Regions from separate parts of the Mesorhizobium sp. CAU 1741 genome, predicted to be linked through region 3. Evidence: predicted binding sites of a transcription regulator. Region 3 holds the regulator's gene; each other region holds the start of a gene.
The links. Region 3 encodes PhoB, which activates phosphate uptake and scavenging genes when phosphate is short. Its sites were predicted from a motif close to TGTCATNNANCTGTCAT; they were not measured.
Positions count from the first base shown of each region.

Region 1 (4,852 bases), on a different contig from region 3:
ATAGCGGTCTCGCGGCACGAAGATGATCGCGGAAACGAAGCGGTCGAACTGGTCGACACGCACCAGGGCGCGCACGCGCGGCCGCTCGCCCAGCGCGAGGATCGCCTCGGCGTGCTTGCGCAGCACCGGCACGGGAATCTGGAAGAGCTCGTCGCGCGGATAGGATTCCAGCACATTGATCAGCGCCTTGCCGGAATGGTCGTGCGGGTCGAAACCGGACTTGGCGATGACCGCATTGGCCTTCGACCGGATATACGGGATCTTCATCACCGAGCGCGTGTAGGCCGTGGAGGTGAACAGCCCGACGATGCGCAGTTCTCCGGTCAGCTTGCCCTTTGCGTCGAACGTCTTGACGCCGACATAGTCGAGATAGATGCGCCGATGCACGATCGACTTGGCGTTGGCCTTGGTGACCAGAAGCGGCTCCGGCCCATGTAGGAAGGCGCGGATTTCGGGCGTCGTCGTGACCGGTTCGTCGCCCCGGCGCAGAACCCTGACATCCGGGTCGGCGAGGATTCCGAGCCCCGCCTTGCGGGTTCTTTCCAGCGTGCCGGTCTTTTCGCCGCCGACATATTTGAACTCACGCATGCCGAGGAATGTGAAATTGTCGTCGCGCAGCCACTCCAGGAAGGCGATGGCTTCCGTCACCTCGTCCTTGCCGAGCGGAATCGGCGCATAGCGGAAATCGTGGATCGCTTCGTCGAGCCGGGCCAGCATCGGCTTCCAGTCGGAGACCGCCACCTTCACCTGAGACAGCACCTGCTCCAGCTTTGCCCTGAGCGCTTCGGCCGCATCCTCGCCCAGGCGCCCGACATGGACGTGGATCAGGCTGACCTTGTCGGCCTCAGTGTCGATCTTGCCACCCGAGCCGTCGCCGACCAGTTCCGCGACGCCCGACCTGTTGTGTTTCACCAGCAGGATCGGGTGCAGCACCAGCGATGCCTCGCCGGAACTCTCGGTGATCTCGCCGGTGATCGAATCGAACAGGAACGGCATGTTGTCGTTGACGATCGTGATCGCCGTGATCGGTCGCCCATGGCGCACCAGCGCGGGGTCGTTGTCGATCGACACGACGCTGTCGCCCTCCCGGTGCTTCTTGAGCGACCGGTAGGCGAGTGCGATGGCCTTCTCGAAGACCGCGTCGTCATATGTCGCGAGGTCTTCAGCCGGCGCCCGCGCCCGCAGGAACGATGCCAGCCTTCCGACTTCCTCGCTGCCTGCCTTCGTTGCCGCCTTGCCCTGCGGCGATTTCTTGCCCGACCCCATGGCGAATCCCTCTCCCCTCCTCGACTTTTGCCTGTATCGTAACAGACAAAAGTCGTTTGACGACCCGTCGCCATACTGGCCGGCAAACAATGAAAGGGAGATGAAACGATGAGCGAAAAGGTAACCGCGCTTGACCTGGCGGCGACCGATCTTTCGGATGCGACGAAGTCCTATTTCGCCAAGTGCGAGGAAAAGCTCGGCCTCGTCCCGAACGTCCTGAAGGCATATGCGTTCGACGACCGGAAGCTGCGCGCCTTCACCGACATGTACAACGAGCTCATGCTGGGTGAATCGGGGCTGTCGAAGCTCGAACGCGAGATGATCGCGGTGGCCGTGTCATCGGTGAACCATTGCTACTACTGCCTCACCGCCCATGGCGCCGCGGTGCGGCAGCTCTCCAACGACCCTCAGCTCGGCGAACAGATGGTGATGAACTATCGCGCCGCGGAACTCTCGCCGAAGCAGAAGGCCATGCTCGATTTTGCGGTCAAGTTGACGGAGCGACCCGACACCATCGAGGAGCACGACCGGCAGGGCCTTCGCGATGCCGGCTTTTCCGAGCGCGATATCTGGGACATCGCCGCCACGGCCTCGTTCTTCAACATGTCGAACCGGGTGGCCGCCGCCGTCGATATGCGGCCGAACGTCGAATACCACGCCATGGCGCGATAGCCGGCTCACGCGCAGGCATCATGAAAACGGCGACACTGCGGTCGCCGTTTCACGTATTGGACAGGTTCGACGCCGTGTCAGGCCGCGCCTGCGACCGACTTGCTCTTTTCGAAGCGCTTGCGCTCGTTCGGATCGAGGTAAAGCTTGCGCAGGCGGATGGTCTTCGGCGTCACCTCGACCAGCTCGTCGTCCTGGATCCAGGCGAGCGCGCGTTCCAGGGTCATGCGGATCGGCGGCGTGAGGCGCACGGCCTCGTCCTTGCCGGCGGCGCGGATGTTGGTGAGCTTCTTGCCCTTGAGCACGTTCACTTCGAGATCGTTGTCGCGCGAGTGGATGCCGATGATCATGCCCTGATAGACCTTGACGCCGGCATCGATGACCATCGGGCCGCGATCCTCGAGGTTCCACATCGCGAATGCGACGGACTCGCCCTGCTCGTTCGAGATCAGCACACCGTTGGAGCGGCCCGCGAGCTCGCCCTTGTAGGGCTGGTAGGAGTGGAACAGGCGGTTCATGACCGCGGTGCCGCGCGTATCCGTCAGCAGCTCCGACTGGTAGCCGATGAGGCCGCGTGTCGGTGCATGGAAGACAAGGCGCTGGCGGTCGCCGCCCGATGGGCGCAACTCGACCATCTCGGCCTTGCGTTCAGACATCTTCTGCACGACAACGCCCGAATGCTCCTCGTCGACGTCGATGACGACTTCTTCGATGGGCTCGAGAAGCTCGCCACTGTCGTCCTTCTGCATGACGACGCGCGGACGCGAGACGGCAAGCTCGAATCCCTCGCGGCGCATCGTCTCGATGAGCACCGCGAGCTGCAATTCCCCACGGCCGGACACGTAGAACGAATCCTTGTCGGCCGATTCCTCGATCTTGAGCGCGACATTGCCCTCCGCTTCCTTCAGCAGGCGGTCGCGAATGACGCGGCTCGTCACCTTGTCGCCTTCGGTGCCCGCCAGCGGCGAGTCGTTGACGATGAAGGACATGGTCACGGTCGGCGGATCGATCGGCTGGGCCTGCATCGGCTCGCTGACGGACGTGTCGCAGAACGTGTCGGCGACTGTGCCCTTCGACAGGCCCGCGATCGCGACGATGTCGCCGGCCTGCGCCTCTTCGATCGGCTGACGCTCCAGCCCCCGGAAGGCGAGAATCTTCGAGATGCGGCCGGTCTCGATCAGCGAGCCGTCATGGTGCAGCACCTTGACCTGCTGGTTGGACTTCAGCGTGCCCGACGCGATGCGGCCGGTGATGATGCGACCCAGAAACGGATTGGCCTCGAGGATCGTACCGATCATGCGGAACGGGCCCGGCTCGACCGTCGGCTCCGGAACGTGGTCCAGCACCAGGTCGAACAACGGTGCAAGGCGCTGGTCCTTGGGGCCTTCCGGATTTTCGGAGACCCAGCCGTCGCGGCCCGATCCGTAGAGGATCGGGAAGTCGAGCTGCTCGTCGGTCGCATCGAGAGCCGCGAACAGGTCGAAGACCTCATTGACGACTTCAACGTGACGTGCGTCCGGGCGGTCGATCTTGTTGATCACCACGATCGGGCGCAGGCCGACCTTTAGCGCCTTGCCGACGACGAACTTGGTCTGCGGCATCGGGCCCTCGGCGGCGTCGACCAGTACGATCGCGCCATCCACCATCGAAAGGATGCGCTCCACCTCGCCGCCGAAATCGGCGTGGCCGGGCGTGTCGACGATGTTGATGCGGGCATCCTTCCAGTCGACCGACGTGGCCTTCGCCAGGATCGTGATGCCACGCTCCTTCTCGAGATCGTTGGAATCCATCGCGCGCTCTGCGACGCGCTGGTTTTCGCGGAACGAGCCCGACTGCTTGAGGAGTTCGTCGACGAGGGTGGTCTTGCCATGGTCGACATGCGCGATGATCGCGATGTTTCGAAGCTTCATAAGTCTCTCGGAGGCTTGGCCGGCACGTCAGGGCGCGGCATTTTTTCGGTTGGCGGCGCTATACAGGCTTTTTCGCATTTGCGAAAGGGGCCTTGCGCGTGGTCGTTCTACTCGCTGTGGTCCACTGTCTCCATTCGGTGAACAGTCCGTTGATCGATTTTAGACTCCATGACCCCTTTCCTCCATTGCTGACGCCGCGTCAGAATGCGTAGCGGACAGAGGCTAAGACCTTGCAGGCGCGTCGAGGACCGGGGGGTCGACGCACGCCGCACGACGGCTCCGGAGCTCGCTCCGGGGCCGTTCGCACAAAATTTCTCCCCAATTGAAACCTTGTTAACGGTCGCGCGTTAGATTGGCGCACGATAGGCAACGAGGAACGAATGCCCTTCCCGAGAACGATCTTCCGTTTTGTGGCCATGGCCGCCGTCCCGCTGGGACTGGGCCTGGGGGCGGCGTTTTCCGCCCCGTCGCTGGTCAGCGTGGATCGGATGGTCGTTTCGGACGAAGCCTTCGAGCCCAGCAATGACGGTGTCGACTATGCCGCCGTAACCGGGCCCCGTCCTGACAAGGGCGCGGTACCGGCCTGCGCCGATCCCGCGCGCCGAGGCGATCTTCCCGCCTGCTAGGCCTTGCAGCTCAGGCCAGGCCGCGCTTTTCCATCATTGCTTCCGGTGACGGCATCTTTCCGCGGTAAGCCGTATAGAGATCCACGGGATCCTTCGTCCCTCCTGCTGCATAGATGTTGGCTCTGAGCCTTTCGGCAGTCGCCGCATCGAAAACGTCGCCGGTTTCCTCGAAAGCGGCGAAAGCGTCGGCATCGAGAACCTCTGACCACATGTACGAATAGTAGCCGGCCGAATAACCGTCTCCCGAGAACACGTGCAGGAAGTGCGGCGTGCGATGACGCATGGCGATCTCTGCCGGCATCGACAGCTTGGCCAGCGTCTCGGCTTCGAAAAGCAGCGGATCTTCCGGCGCGTCGGCCTGCGAGTGATACGCCATGTCGA
Region 1 covers NZ_JBDOQP010000002.1:1,332,660-1,337,511, reverse strand. Annotated here, with positions in the region: gene AAFN84_RS13350 (NAD-glutamate dehydrogenase) at 1-1,266, opposite strand, end outside; gene AAFN84_RS13345 (peroxidase-related enzyme) at 1,375-1,938, shown strand; gene typA (translational GTPase TypA) at 2,016-3,845, opposite strand; gene AAFN84_RS13335 (hypothetical protein) at 4,226-4,471, shown strand; gene AAFN84_RS13330 (M3 family metallopeptidase) at 4,482-4,852, opposite strand, start outside.
Region 1: AAFN84_RS13350 (NAD-glutamate dehydrogenase) is a predicted target of PhoB. The motif match lies at 1,356-1,372, and genes of this name have one in related genera.

Region 2 (4,852 bases), on a different contig from region 3:
ACACCCATCGCATGCTGTGTTCCAACCAGGTGATGACCCGCGAATCCTTTGCCTTCATGAAGGAAGAACCGCCGGTCTTTCTCGACTGGGCACCGTGGAACCATACCGCCAGCGGCAACAAGGTGTTCCTGATGAACATCTTCAATGGCGGAACCTATTACATCGACGATGGACGGCCGACCAAGGCCGACATCGGCAAGAGCATCCGCAACCTCAAGGAAGTCTCGCCGACCTGGTACTTCAACGTACCGACCGGCTACGATGCGCTGATCCCGCATCTCAAGGCCGACGCCGAGCTGAGAAAGACGTTCTTCAAGAACCTGAAGATGTTCTGGTACGCCGGCGCATCGCTGGCGCAGCATAGCTGGGACGCGCTGAAGGAACTGGCGATCGAGACGACGGGCCGCGAGATCGTCATCGGTACCGGGCTGGGCGCGACGGAAACGGCGCCGGCGGCATTGTTCTGCACCTGGCCGCAGGACGCGGCCGGCAATGTCGGCCTGCCCATCCCCGGCGTCACGCTGAAGCTGGTGCCGTTCGAGGGCAAATACGATGCGCGTCTCAAGGGCGACAACATCACGCCCGGCTACTGGCGGCAGCCGGAACTTTCGGCGGCGGCTTTCGACGAGGAAGGCTTCTACAGGCTGGGCGACGCGCTTCTGCCCATGGACCCGGACGACCTGACCAAGGGCTTCCGTTTCGATGGTCGGACGGCGGAAAATTTCAAGCTCGACACCGGCACCTGGGTTGCCACCGGCGCGCTGCGCATGGCCGTCATCGAACATTTCGGTGACCTCATCCGCGATGTCGCGATCACCGGAGCCGACCGGCCCTATCTCGGCGCGCTGATCTTCCCGCGGGAGCCAGAGAAGGCCGCCGACCCGACCTATATCGAATCCCTGCGTGAGAAGCTCGCTTCGTTCGCCGCAGCCGCGTCGGGATCGTCGACGCGCATCAAGCGTCTGCTCGTCGTCGAGGAGCCGCCGTCGATGAATGCCGGCGAACTCACCGACAAGGGGTCGCTCAACCAGCGCGCCGTGCTGCGCAACCGAGCCCCCCTGGTCGAGGAGCTCTATGCCGGTTCGGGGCGCGTCGTGGCGCTGGACGGCAGGTAGTCGCGGCCGCACGCAGTCCGTTTGCGACACCGTCTGTCTACAGACACCGTCATCGCGCCGTCATGCAGAGTCATCGACATGTCATGCAATGCTGGTCAAAGGCATCGCATGACGAAGCAACGGCTCAGCGATTCTCACCAGTCAGTCGAGGTTCCGCAGTATCGGAGCCTCTTCATTTCCGACGTGCATCTCGGCACCCGGGGTGCCCAGGCTGATGCGTTGCTTGAATTCCTTCGCGATCACGACGCCGAAACCATCTATCTCGTCGGCGACATCGTCGACGGATGGCGGCTGCGTTCCTCCTGGTACTGGCCGCAGGCGCATAACGACGTCGTCCAGAAGCTTCTGCGCAAGGCGCGCAAGGGCGCGCGTGTCGTCTACGTGCCCGGCAATCACGACGAATTCCTGCGCGAGTTCTGCGGCACGCATTTCGGCGGTATCGAAGTCACCGAGACCATCGTGCACGAGGCAGCCGACGGCAAGCGTTATCTCGTCATTCACGGCGACGCGTTCGACATGGTCGTGCGCCACGCCAAATGGCTCGCCTTCCTCGGCGACTGGGCCTACGTTCTTGCGCTCGCCGTCTCCACGAGGCTCAACGTGGTGCGACGCAGGCTCGGCTTCACCTACTGGTCGCTGTCGGCGTGGGCCAAGGCGAAGGTGAAGAACGCGGTCAATTTCATCGGCCGGTTCGAGGAGACGCTCGCCGCCGAGGCCGAGCGTCACGGCGTCGACGGCGTCATCTGCGGCCACATCCACACCGCGGCGATGCGCGACTTCGACGGACTGACCTACATCAACACCGGCGACTGGGTGGAAAGCTGCACGGCGGTCGTCGAGCACCATGACGGTCGCATGGAACTGATCGAGTGGCAGAACTTCAGCGCCGTGCTCAATGCCGGCCGTGCGCCCGCCGTGGCGCTCCTGCCACGGCGCGTGGCCTGAGGCGCGGGTATGCGCGTCCTGATCGTCACCGACGCGTGGAAGCCTCAGGTCAACGGCGTGGTGCGCACGCTGGAGCAGCTCGCCGCCTCGCTGGCGGCGATGGGCGTGGCGGTGGATTTCCTGACCCCGGACGGGTTTCTGACGGTGCCGCTGCCAAGCTATCGCGAGATCAGGGTGGTGCTGTCGACACGATCGCAGGTTGCCCGCCGGATCGCGGAAGCCGCACCCGGCAGCATCCATATCGCCACCGAGGGGCCGCTCGGCATCCTGGCGCGACGGGTCTGCATTGCGCGCGGTTGGTCCTTCACCACCAGCTACCACACCCGTTTTCCGGAATTCCTGCGTGCGCGCCTGCCGGTGCCGGAGAGCTGGAGCTATCACTGGCTGCGCCGGTTTCATAATGCGGGCGACGGCATGCTGGTGGCGACGCCGTCGCTGGGCCGCGAGATGCACGAGCGCGGCTTCGCCAATATCAGGCTCTGGTCGCGCGGCGTCGACACAGAACTCTTCCATCCACGCCGGCGCACCGATCTCGGCCTTGCAGGCCCCATCTTCCTGTGCGTCGGGCGCGTTGCGGTGGAAAAGAACCTTCCGGCGTTCCTCGATCTCGACTTGCCCGGCAAAAAGGTCATCGTCGGCGACGGCCCGGACATGGCGCATCTCAAGGCGCGCTATCCGGACGCGGTATTCCTCGGGACGCGCCGGGGCGAGGAACTGGCGGAGATTTATGCCTCCGCCGATGTCTTCGTCTTTCCCAGCCGCACCGACACCTTCGGCAACGTTATCCTCGAAGCCCTTGCAAGCGGCACGCCGGTCGCAGCCTACCCGGTGACCGGACCGATCGACATTCTCGGTGACGGTGATGGCGGCGTCGTTTCGCCGGATTTGCGTGAAGCCGCGCTTGCGGCGCTCGACATCTCGCGCGATGCGGCGCGCGCCAAGGCGCAGACCTATGACTGGGCCGAATGCGCGCGCCAGTTCCTCGGCCATCTTCGTCCACTCCACCAGCCGATGCCGGCAGCGACGATGCCATTCGGGCAGGAAGGCAGGACCGCATGAGCGCAACGATCGCGTCCACCCGTGAGAGCCCCGGCCGAAGGCTTCGCGAGGCCGTACGACGCAGTCCGGTCTTCTCGCCTGCCGGCATTTCGGAATATGTCTTCTCGCGCCTGTTTCAGAAGCTGGTCTATGCCCAGATATGGGAGGATCCCGAGGTGGACATGGAGGCGCTGGCCATCCGCCCGGGTCATCGCATCGTGACGATCGCGTCCGGCGGCTGCAACGCGCTTTCCTATCTGATCGCCGACCCGCAGCGCATCGAGGCCGTCGATCTGAACCCCACCCATGTCGCGTTCAACAGGCTCAAGCTCGCGGCGCTCCGGGGGCTGCCGGACTATCAGTCCTTTCATCGCTTCTACGTGCGGACCGACGACCCCGACAATGTCGAGGCGTATCGCCGCTTCGTGCGGCCCGCGCTCGATGAGTCCACGCGGGCCTACTGGGATGGTCGCTCACCCTCCGGGCGCAGGCGCATCTCGATGTTCCACCGCCATCTCTACCGTCACGGTCTGCTCGGACACTTCATCGGCTGGGGCCACCGCGTCGCCCGTCTCTACGGCGCTGACCCGCGCGGCCTGCTGAACGCGCGCACCATGGAGGAGCAGCGTCGCTTCTTCGACGAGACTATCGCGCCCCTGTTCGACAAGCGCCTGATACGCTGGACGATCGGCCGCAAATCGTCGCTCTTCGGCCTCGGCATTCCCCCGCAGCAATATGAGGCGCTGGCCGGCGCCGGGCCATCCGGCGACATGGCAACGGTGCTGCGCGGGCGGCTCGAACGTCTCGCCTGCGGCTTTCCGCTCTCGGAGAACTATTTTGCCTGGCAGGCCTTCGGGCGCGGCTATGGCGATGCGCACGACGCGCCGCTGCCTCCCTACCTTCTCGCCGGCAACTTCGACGCAGTCAGGTCGCGCGCCGATCGGATGACCATCGAGAATGTCTCGATCACCGAACTTCTGGCGCAAAAACCGGAATCGTCCGTCGATCGCGTCGTGCTGCTCGATGCCCAGGACTGGATGTCCGACGTCCAGCTCAACGCGCTTTGGCGCCAGATCACGCGCACAGCGGCTCCCGGCGCACGCGTCATCTTCCGAACCGCCGCCGAACACAATCTTCTGCCCGGTCGCGTCGATGCGGACATCCTCGCACGTTGGGATTACCGGGAGGCAGAATCGCGCGCGCTGCATGCGCGTGACCGCTCGTCGATCTACGGCGGATTCCACCTGTTGGCGTTGAGGGACTGAAGCGATGGACGGCACGGTTGAACACGGCGCCTTGATGGATCGCGTCTATCGCTGGCAGCGCCGCTTCGGCTTCTACGACGCCACCCGCAAATATTACCTTGTCGCGCGAGATCCGATGCTTGCAGGACTGGAGCCGCCGGCCGGTGGTCGGGCACTCGAGATCGGCTGTGGCACCGGCCGCAATCTCGTGCACGCCGCGCGCCGCTATCCCCAGGTGGATTTCCATGGCGTCGACATCTCGCGCGAGATGCTGGCCGCTGCCGGAAGCGCGATCGCGCGCGCCGGGTTGCGCAGCCGTGTGCGCCTCGCCTGGGCCGACGCGGTGACCTTCGATCCTGCCAGGACCTTCGGTCATGACAGCTACGACCGCATCTTCATGTCCTATGCCGTTTCGATGATCCCGCAATGGCGCCAGGTCATTACCGAGGCGGCGCGCAGGCTGGCGCCCGGCGGCGAGATGCACATTGCCGAGTTTGGCGACATGGCGGG
Region 2 covers NZ_JBDOQP010000002.1:845,810-850,661, reverse strand. Annotated here, with positions in the region: gene AAFN84_RS10900 (feruloyl-CoA synthase) at 1-1,115, shown strand, start outside; gene AAFN84_RS10895 (UDP-2,3-diacylglucosamine diphosphatase) at 1,224-2,060, shown strand; gene AAFN84_RS10890 (glycosyltransferase family 1 protein) at 2,070-3,119, shown strand; gene AAFN84_RS10885 (DUF3419 family protein) at 3,116-4,363, shown strand; gene AAFN84_RS10880 (class I SAM-dependent methyltransferase) at 4,368-4,852, shown strand, end outside.
Region 2: AAFN84_RS10895 (UDP-2,3-diacylglucosamine diphosphatase) is a predicted target of PhoB. The motif match lies at 1,163-1,179, and genes of this name have one in related genera.

Region 3 (4,852 bases):
CACCTGACGAAAACCCGCGCCCGGTTCGGGTCAGCGCGCGCAATGTCAACGTCTTCTACGGTACCAAACAGGCGCTGTTCGATGTCTCCATCGACGTGCCGGAGAAGGCGGTGACTGCGTTCATCGGTCCGTCGGGCTGCGGCAAGTCGACGTTCCTGCGCTGCCTCAACCGAATGAACGACACGATCGAGGGCTGCCGCGTCACGGGCGCTATCGCGCTGGATGGCTCCGACATTTACGACCAGGCGCTCGACGTGGTCGAGCTGCGCGCCCGCGTCGGCATGGTGTTCCAAAAGCCGAATCCGTTCCCGAAGTCGATCTACGAGAACGTGTCGTACGGCCCCCGTATTCACGGCTTGGCGAGAAGCCGTGCCGAACTCGATGCAATCGTCGAAGCCAGCCTGCAGAAGGCGGGCTTGTGGAACGAGGTGAAAGACCGGCTCAGCGAGCCCGGCACCGGGCTTTCCGGCGGCCAGCAACAACGCCTGTGCATCGCGCGTGCGATCGCGGTCTCGCCCGAGGTCATCCTCATGGATGAGCCCTGTTCCGCGCTCGACCCGATCGCGACCGCGCGCATCGAGGAACTTATCGACGAGCTGAAGCAGAACTACACGATCGTGATCGTCACCCACTCGATGCAGCAGGCGGCGCGCGTCTCCCAGCGCACGGCGTTCTTCCATCTCGGAATCCTCGTCGAGGAAGGCCCAACCGACCTGATCTTCACCAGCCCGGGCGAAAAGCGCACGCAGGACTACATCACCGGCCGTTTCGGCTGAGCAGGCTCGCGCAAAGGAGACCACCAATGGGTGAGCATACAGTCACGTCCTTCGATGACGAACTCAACGAGATCGACAGGCTGATCCGCGACATGGGCGATCTGGCAGGGGCGATGGTGGCCGCGGCCACGCGCTCGCTGATAGAGACGGATGCCCCGTTGGCTCAGCGGGTGATTTCCGACGATGCCGTCATGGATGCACGCCAACGGGAACTAGACGAGCGCGCCATCACGTTGATCGCCAAGCGCCAGCCGATGGCGCAGGACCTGCGCTCGGTGGTGGGCGCGATCCGGATGGCGGCCGACCTCGAGCGCATCGGCGATCTGGCCAAGAACATCGCCAAGCGCGTCAATGCGGTGGGCGAGGGCGCAACGCCGCGCAAGCTGTCGCACTCCATCGAGGCGATGGCGCAAATGGTGATGGAGCAGGTGGCTCTGGTCATCTCCGCCTACGAAGCGCGCAACGCCGAGGGGCTGATAACCTTGCGTGCGGACGACGAGAACATCGATATCCAGTACACTGCGGTGTTCCGCGAGCTGCTGACCTACATGATGGAGGATCCGCGCAACATCACGGGCTGCACCCATCTGCTGTTCTGCGCGAAGAATCTGGAGCGTATCGGCGACCACGTCACCAACATCGCCGAAAACGCCTACTACATCGCCACGGGCCGGCAATTGCCGCTGCATCGGCCGAAGCACGACGAGACGTCGGTCCAGGGCTGACGACGGAAGACGGAAATATGATTGCACCGAAGATCATGGTGGTTGAGGACGAGGAGCCGCTGGGCGTACTCCTCAAGTACAATCTCGAGGCGGAAGGGTACGAGGTCGAGGTCATCATGCGTGGTGACGAGGCGGAAATGCGCCTGCGCGAAAGCCAGCCCGACCTGCTCGTGCTCGACTGGATGGTACCGGCGGTGTCCGGCATCGAATTGTGCCGGCGCCTGCGCATGCGCCCGGAGACCGAACGCTTGCCGATCATCATGCTGACGGCGCGCGGCGAAGAAAGCGACCGGGTTCGCGGCCTCGTCACCGGCGCGGACGATTATCTGGTGAAGCCGTTCTCCACGCCCGAACTCATTGCGCGCGTGCGGGCGCTGCTGCGCCGGGCGCGGCCGGAGGTGCTGTCCTCGGTGCTGAAGGTCGGCGACATCGTGCTCGATCGCGAGACGCACCGTGTGCATCGCGGCAAGTCTGAAATTCGGCTCGGGCCGACGGAGTTCCGCCTGCTGGAGTTCATGATGCAGCATCCCGGCAGGGTGTTTTCCCGCGGTCAACTGCTCGACAATGTCTGGGGCGAGACGATCTATATCGACGAACGCACCGTCGACGTGCATGTCGGGCGCCTGCGCAAGGCGGTCAATCTCGGCAACATGGCAGACGTCATCCGCACGATCCGTGGTGCCGGCTACGCCATCCAGGAGGGATAGGCCTGGCCGCCGCCCTGTGGCCGGCGCTTCAGACCACTTCCTCGCTTCGCACGGGGGCTGCAGCAGCGCCTCTGGCGAAGATTTCCTGATCGACGAACGTCAGCGCCTGGCGGGCGCAGCCTTCGCGGATAAGCGGTATCTCGTCCGGCTCCAGGTCAAACGAAATCGCCGCATTGTGCTGGCCGCCGGCGGTGCGGGCGATCGCCTCGCGCATCGTTGGCTCGATGACGTCGAAAGCCGAGGTGCCGAGGCCGACGATCGCCACCGGCGCCGGGTCGAACAGCGCGAACAGGCTGCCCAGCCCGAAACCGATCGCTTCTCCCGCGCGCTGGAATGCTTCGCGCTCGCGGCCGTCGTGATCGCGCGCCGCCGCCGCCATGGCCAGCATGGTTCCGTCGTCGATATCCGCTACCGGCAGTGCATGCTCGCCATCACCGCGCGCATGGCGGTAGATCGCATAGTTGCCGGCATAGGCTTCGATGCAGCCACGCCTGCCGCATCGGCAGAGCGCGCCGTTGGGCACGTGGATCATGTGGCCGAATTCGCCGCCCGACGAGTGCGACCCCGTGAAGAGTTCGCCCCGCAGCACCAGCCCCATCCCGATGCCATTGGACAGCAGGATGGTGAAGAAGTTGTCGCGATAGCGGTCCGGTTCGCGACCGCGCAGGGCGACCGCTATCATGTTGCAGTCGTTCTCGACGGTCACCGGGATGCCGAAGGCGGTTTCCAGTGCGTCGGCAAACGCGATTTCGCTGTGCGGGGTGATCGGCGACCACATCAGTCTGCGGGCGCTGGAGTCAGTGATGCCCTGGACCGCCATGGTGATGCGCAGGACGGGACCGTGGCCTGGCGGCGCACGCTCCATCAATCGCCGAACGGCGGAAATGACGTGATCGCACAGTTCGCCATCGGCCATGGTGAGTGTTGCCGGGCGGGAAATGTCATGGGCGATCGCCTTGCCGGTGTAGTCGATCAGCGCTGCGGACAGCGCGTTCAACGACAGCACCATCGACACGACGCTTGCCGCACGTGGGTCGAGATCGAGAGCCACCTGGGGCCTGCCGCGCTTCAGCGCCGCGGTCTCGCCGGTCTTTAGCTGGGCGAGAATGCCCTCGTCGATGAGGTCGGATGATATCGTCGAAATCGTGGAATGGCTGAGCGCCGTCGCCGTGGCGATCTCGGTACGGGAAGGCTGCCCGCCGCGCCGCACAGCCGCGATCACCATGGCCCGGTTGCGCTTGCGCAGATCGTCGTGGCGCACGCCGATCGTCATCTGACGTCCTTCCTCCCGCACAATGCTGCTCATTTACCCCGGTCCAAGCGGCAAAGCCAGCATTGCACGCAGGATATTGACACACGCCCCTAGCTGAGTCATTCTTTTTTTCGAGGCCCGAAAAAAAGAGCCTCGCGGTATTGTGTGCAAGCACCAGAAAGCGCTTGTTCCAAGCGCAGGGAGGAAATCATGAAGAATTTTGCAGCCGCCATGCTGGCGGGTGTCGCCATGTCGATGACACTGGCTGCCACCGCTCATGCCGAAGGCAAGATCGTCGGCGTGTCCTGGTCGAACTTCCAGGAGGAGCGCTGGAAGACCGACGAGGCCGCAATCAAGGAAGCCCTTGAGGCAGCCGGCAACACCTACATCTCGGCGGACGCCCAGTCGTCGGCCGCCAAGCAACTCACCGACGTCGAGGCGCTGATCGCCCAGGGCGCCAACGCGCTGATCATCCTGGCGCAGGACGCCAGTGCCATCGGGCCGGCAGTCGAAAAAGCCGTGGCCGAAGGCATCCCGGTGGTCGGGTACGATCGTCTCATCGAAAACGCCGATGCATTCTACCTGACCTTCGACAACAAGGAAGTGGGACGTCTGCAGGCACAGGCGGTGTTCGACGTGCAGCCGGAAGGCAACTACGTCTTCATCAAGGGCAACGGCGCCGATCCGAACGCCGACTTCCTGTTCGCCGGCCAGATGGAAGTGCTCAAGGAAGCCATTGATTCCGGTGCGATCAAGAATGTCGGCGAGGCCTATACCGACGGCTGGCTGCCCGCCAATGCGCAGCGCAACATGGAGCAGTTCCTGACTGCCAACAACAACGAGATCGATGCGGTCGTCGCCTCGAATGACGGCGCGGCCGGCGGCGCGATCGCGGCGCTGGAGGCACAGGGCCTGGCAGGGTCAGTTCCGGTGTCGGGTCAGGACGGCGACCATGCCGCGTTGAACCGCATCGCACTGGGCACGCAGACGGTCTCGGTTTGGAAAGACTCGCGCGAGCTCGGCAAGGCCGCCGCGGAAATCGCCAACCAGCTCGCCGACGGCACTGCGATGGACGCGGTGGAAGGCTCGCAAAAGTGGTCCGATGGCCCCAACGGCGTCGAGATGAACGCGATCTTCCTCGACCCCAACCCGATCACCAAGGACAATCTCGAGGTCGTGATCGATGCGGGCTGGGTGACGAAGGACGTCGTATGCCAGGGCGTTGAAGCAGGTTCGGCCGCAGCCTGCGACTGACCCTGACGCCTAATCTTCAGAACGCCGCGGTTTGACGAAAACCGCGGCGTTTCATTAGGATATCTATCCGGCCCCGCCCGACCACGGGCCAGCGCCGGACGGGAGGACGATCATGTCGGATGCAACCGCCCCAGCGCC
Region 3 covers NZ_JBDOQP010000007.1:164,114-168,965, forward strand. Annotated here, with positions in the region: gene pstB (phosphate ABC transporter ATP-binding protein PstB) at 1-776, shown strand, start outside; gene phoU (phosphate signaling complex protein PhoU) at 803-1,501, shown strand; gene phoB (phosphate regulon transcriptional regulator PhoB) at 1,522-2,208, shown strand; gene AAFN84_RS23260 (ROK family protein) at 2,237-3,481, opposite strand; gene xylF (D-xylose ABC transporter substrate-binding protein) at 3,671-4,714, shown strand; gene AAFN84_RS23270 (sugar ABC transporter permease) at 4,827-4,852, shown strand, end outside.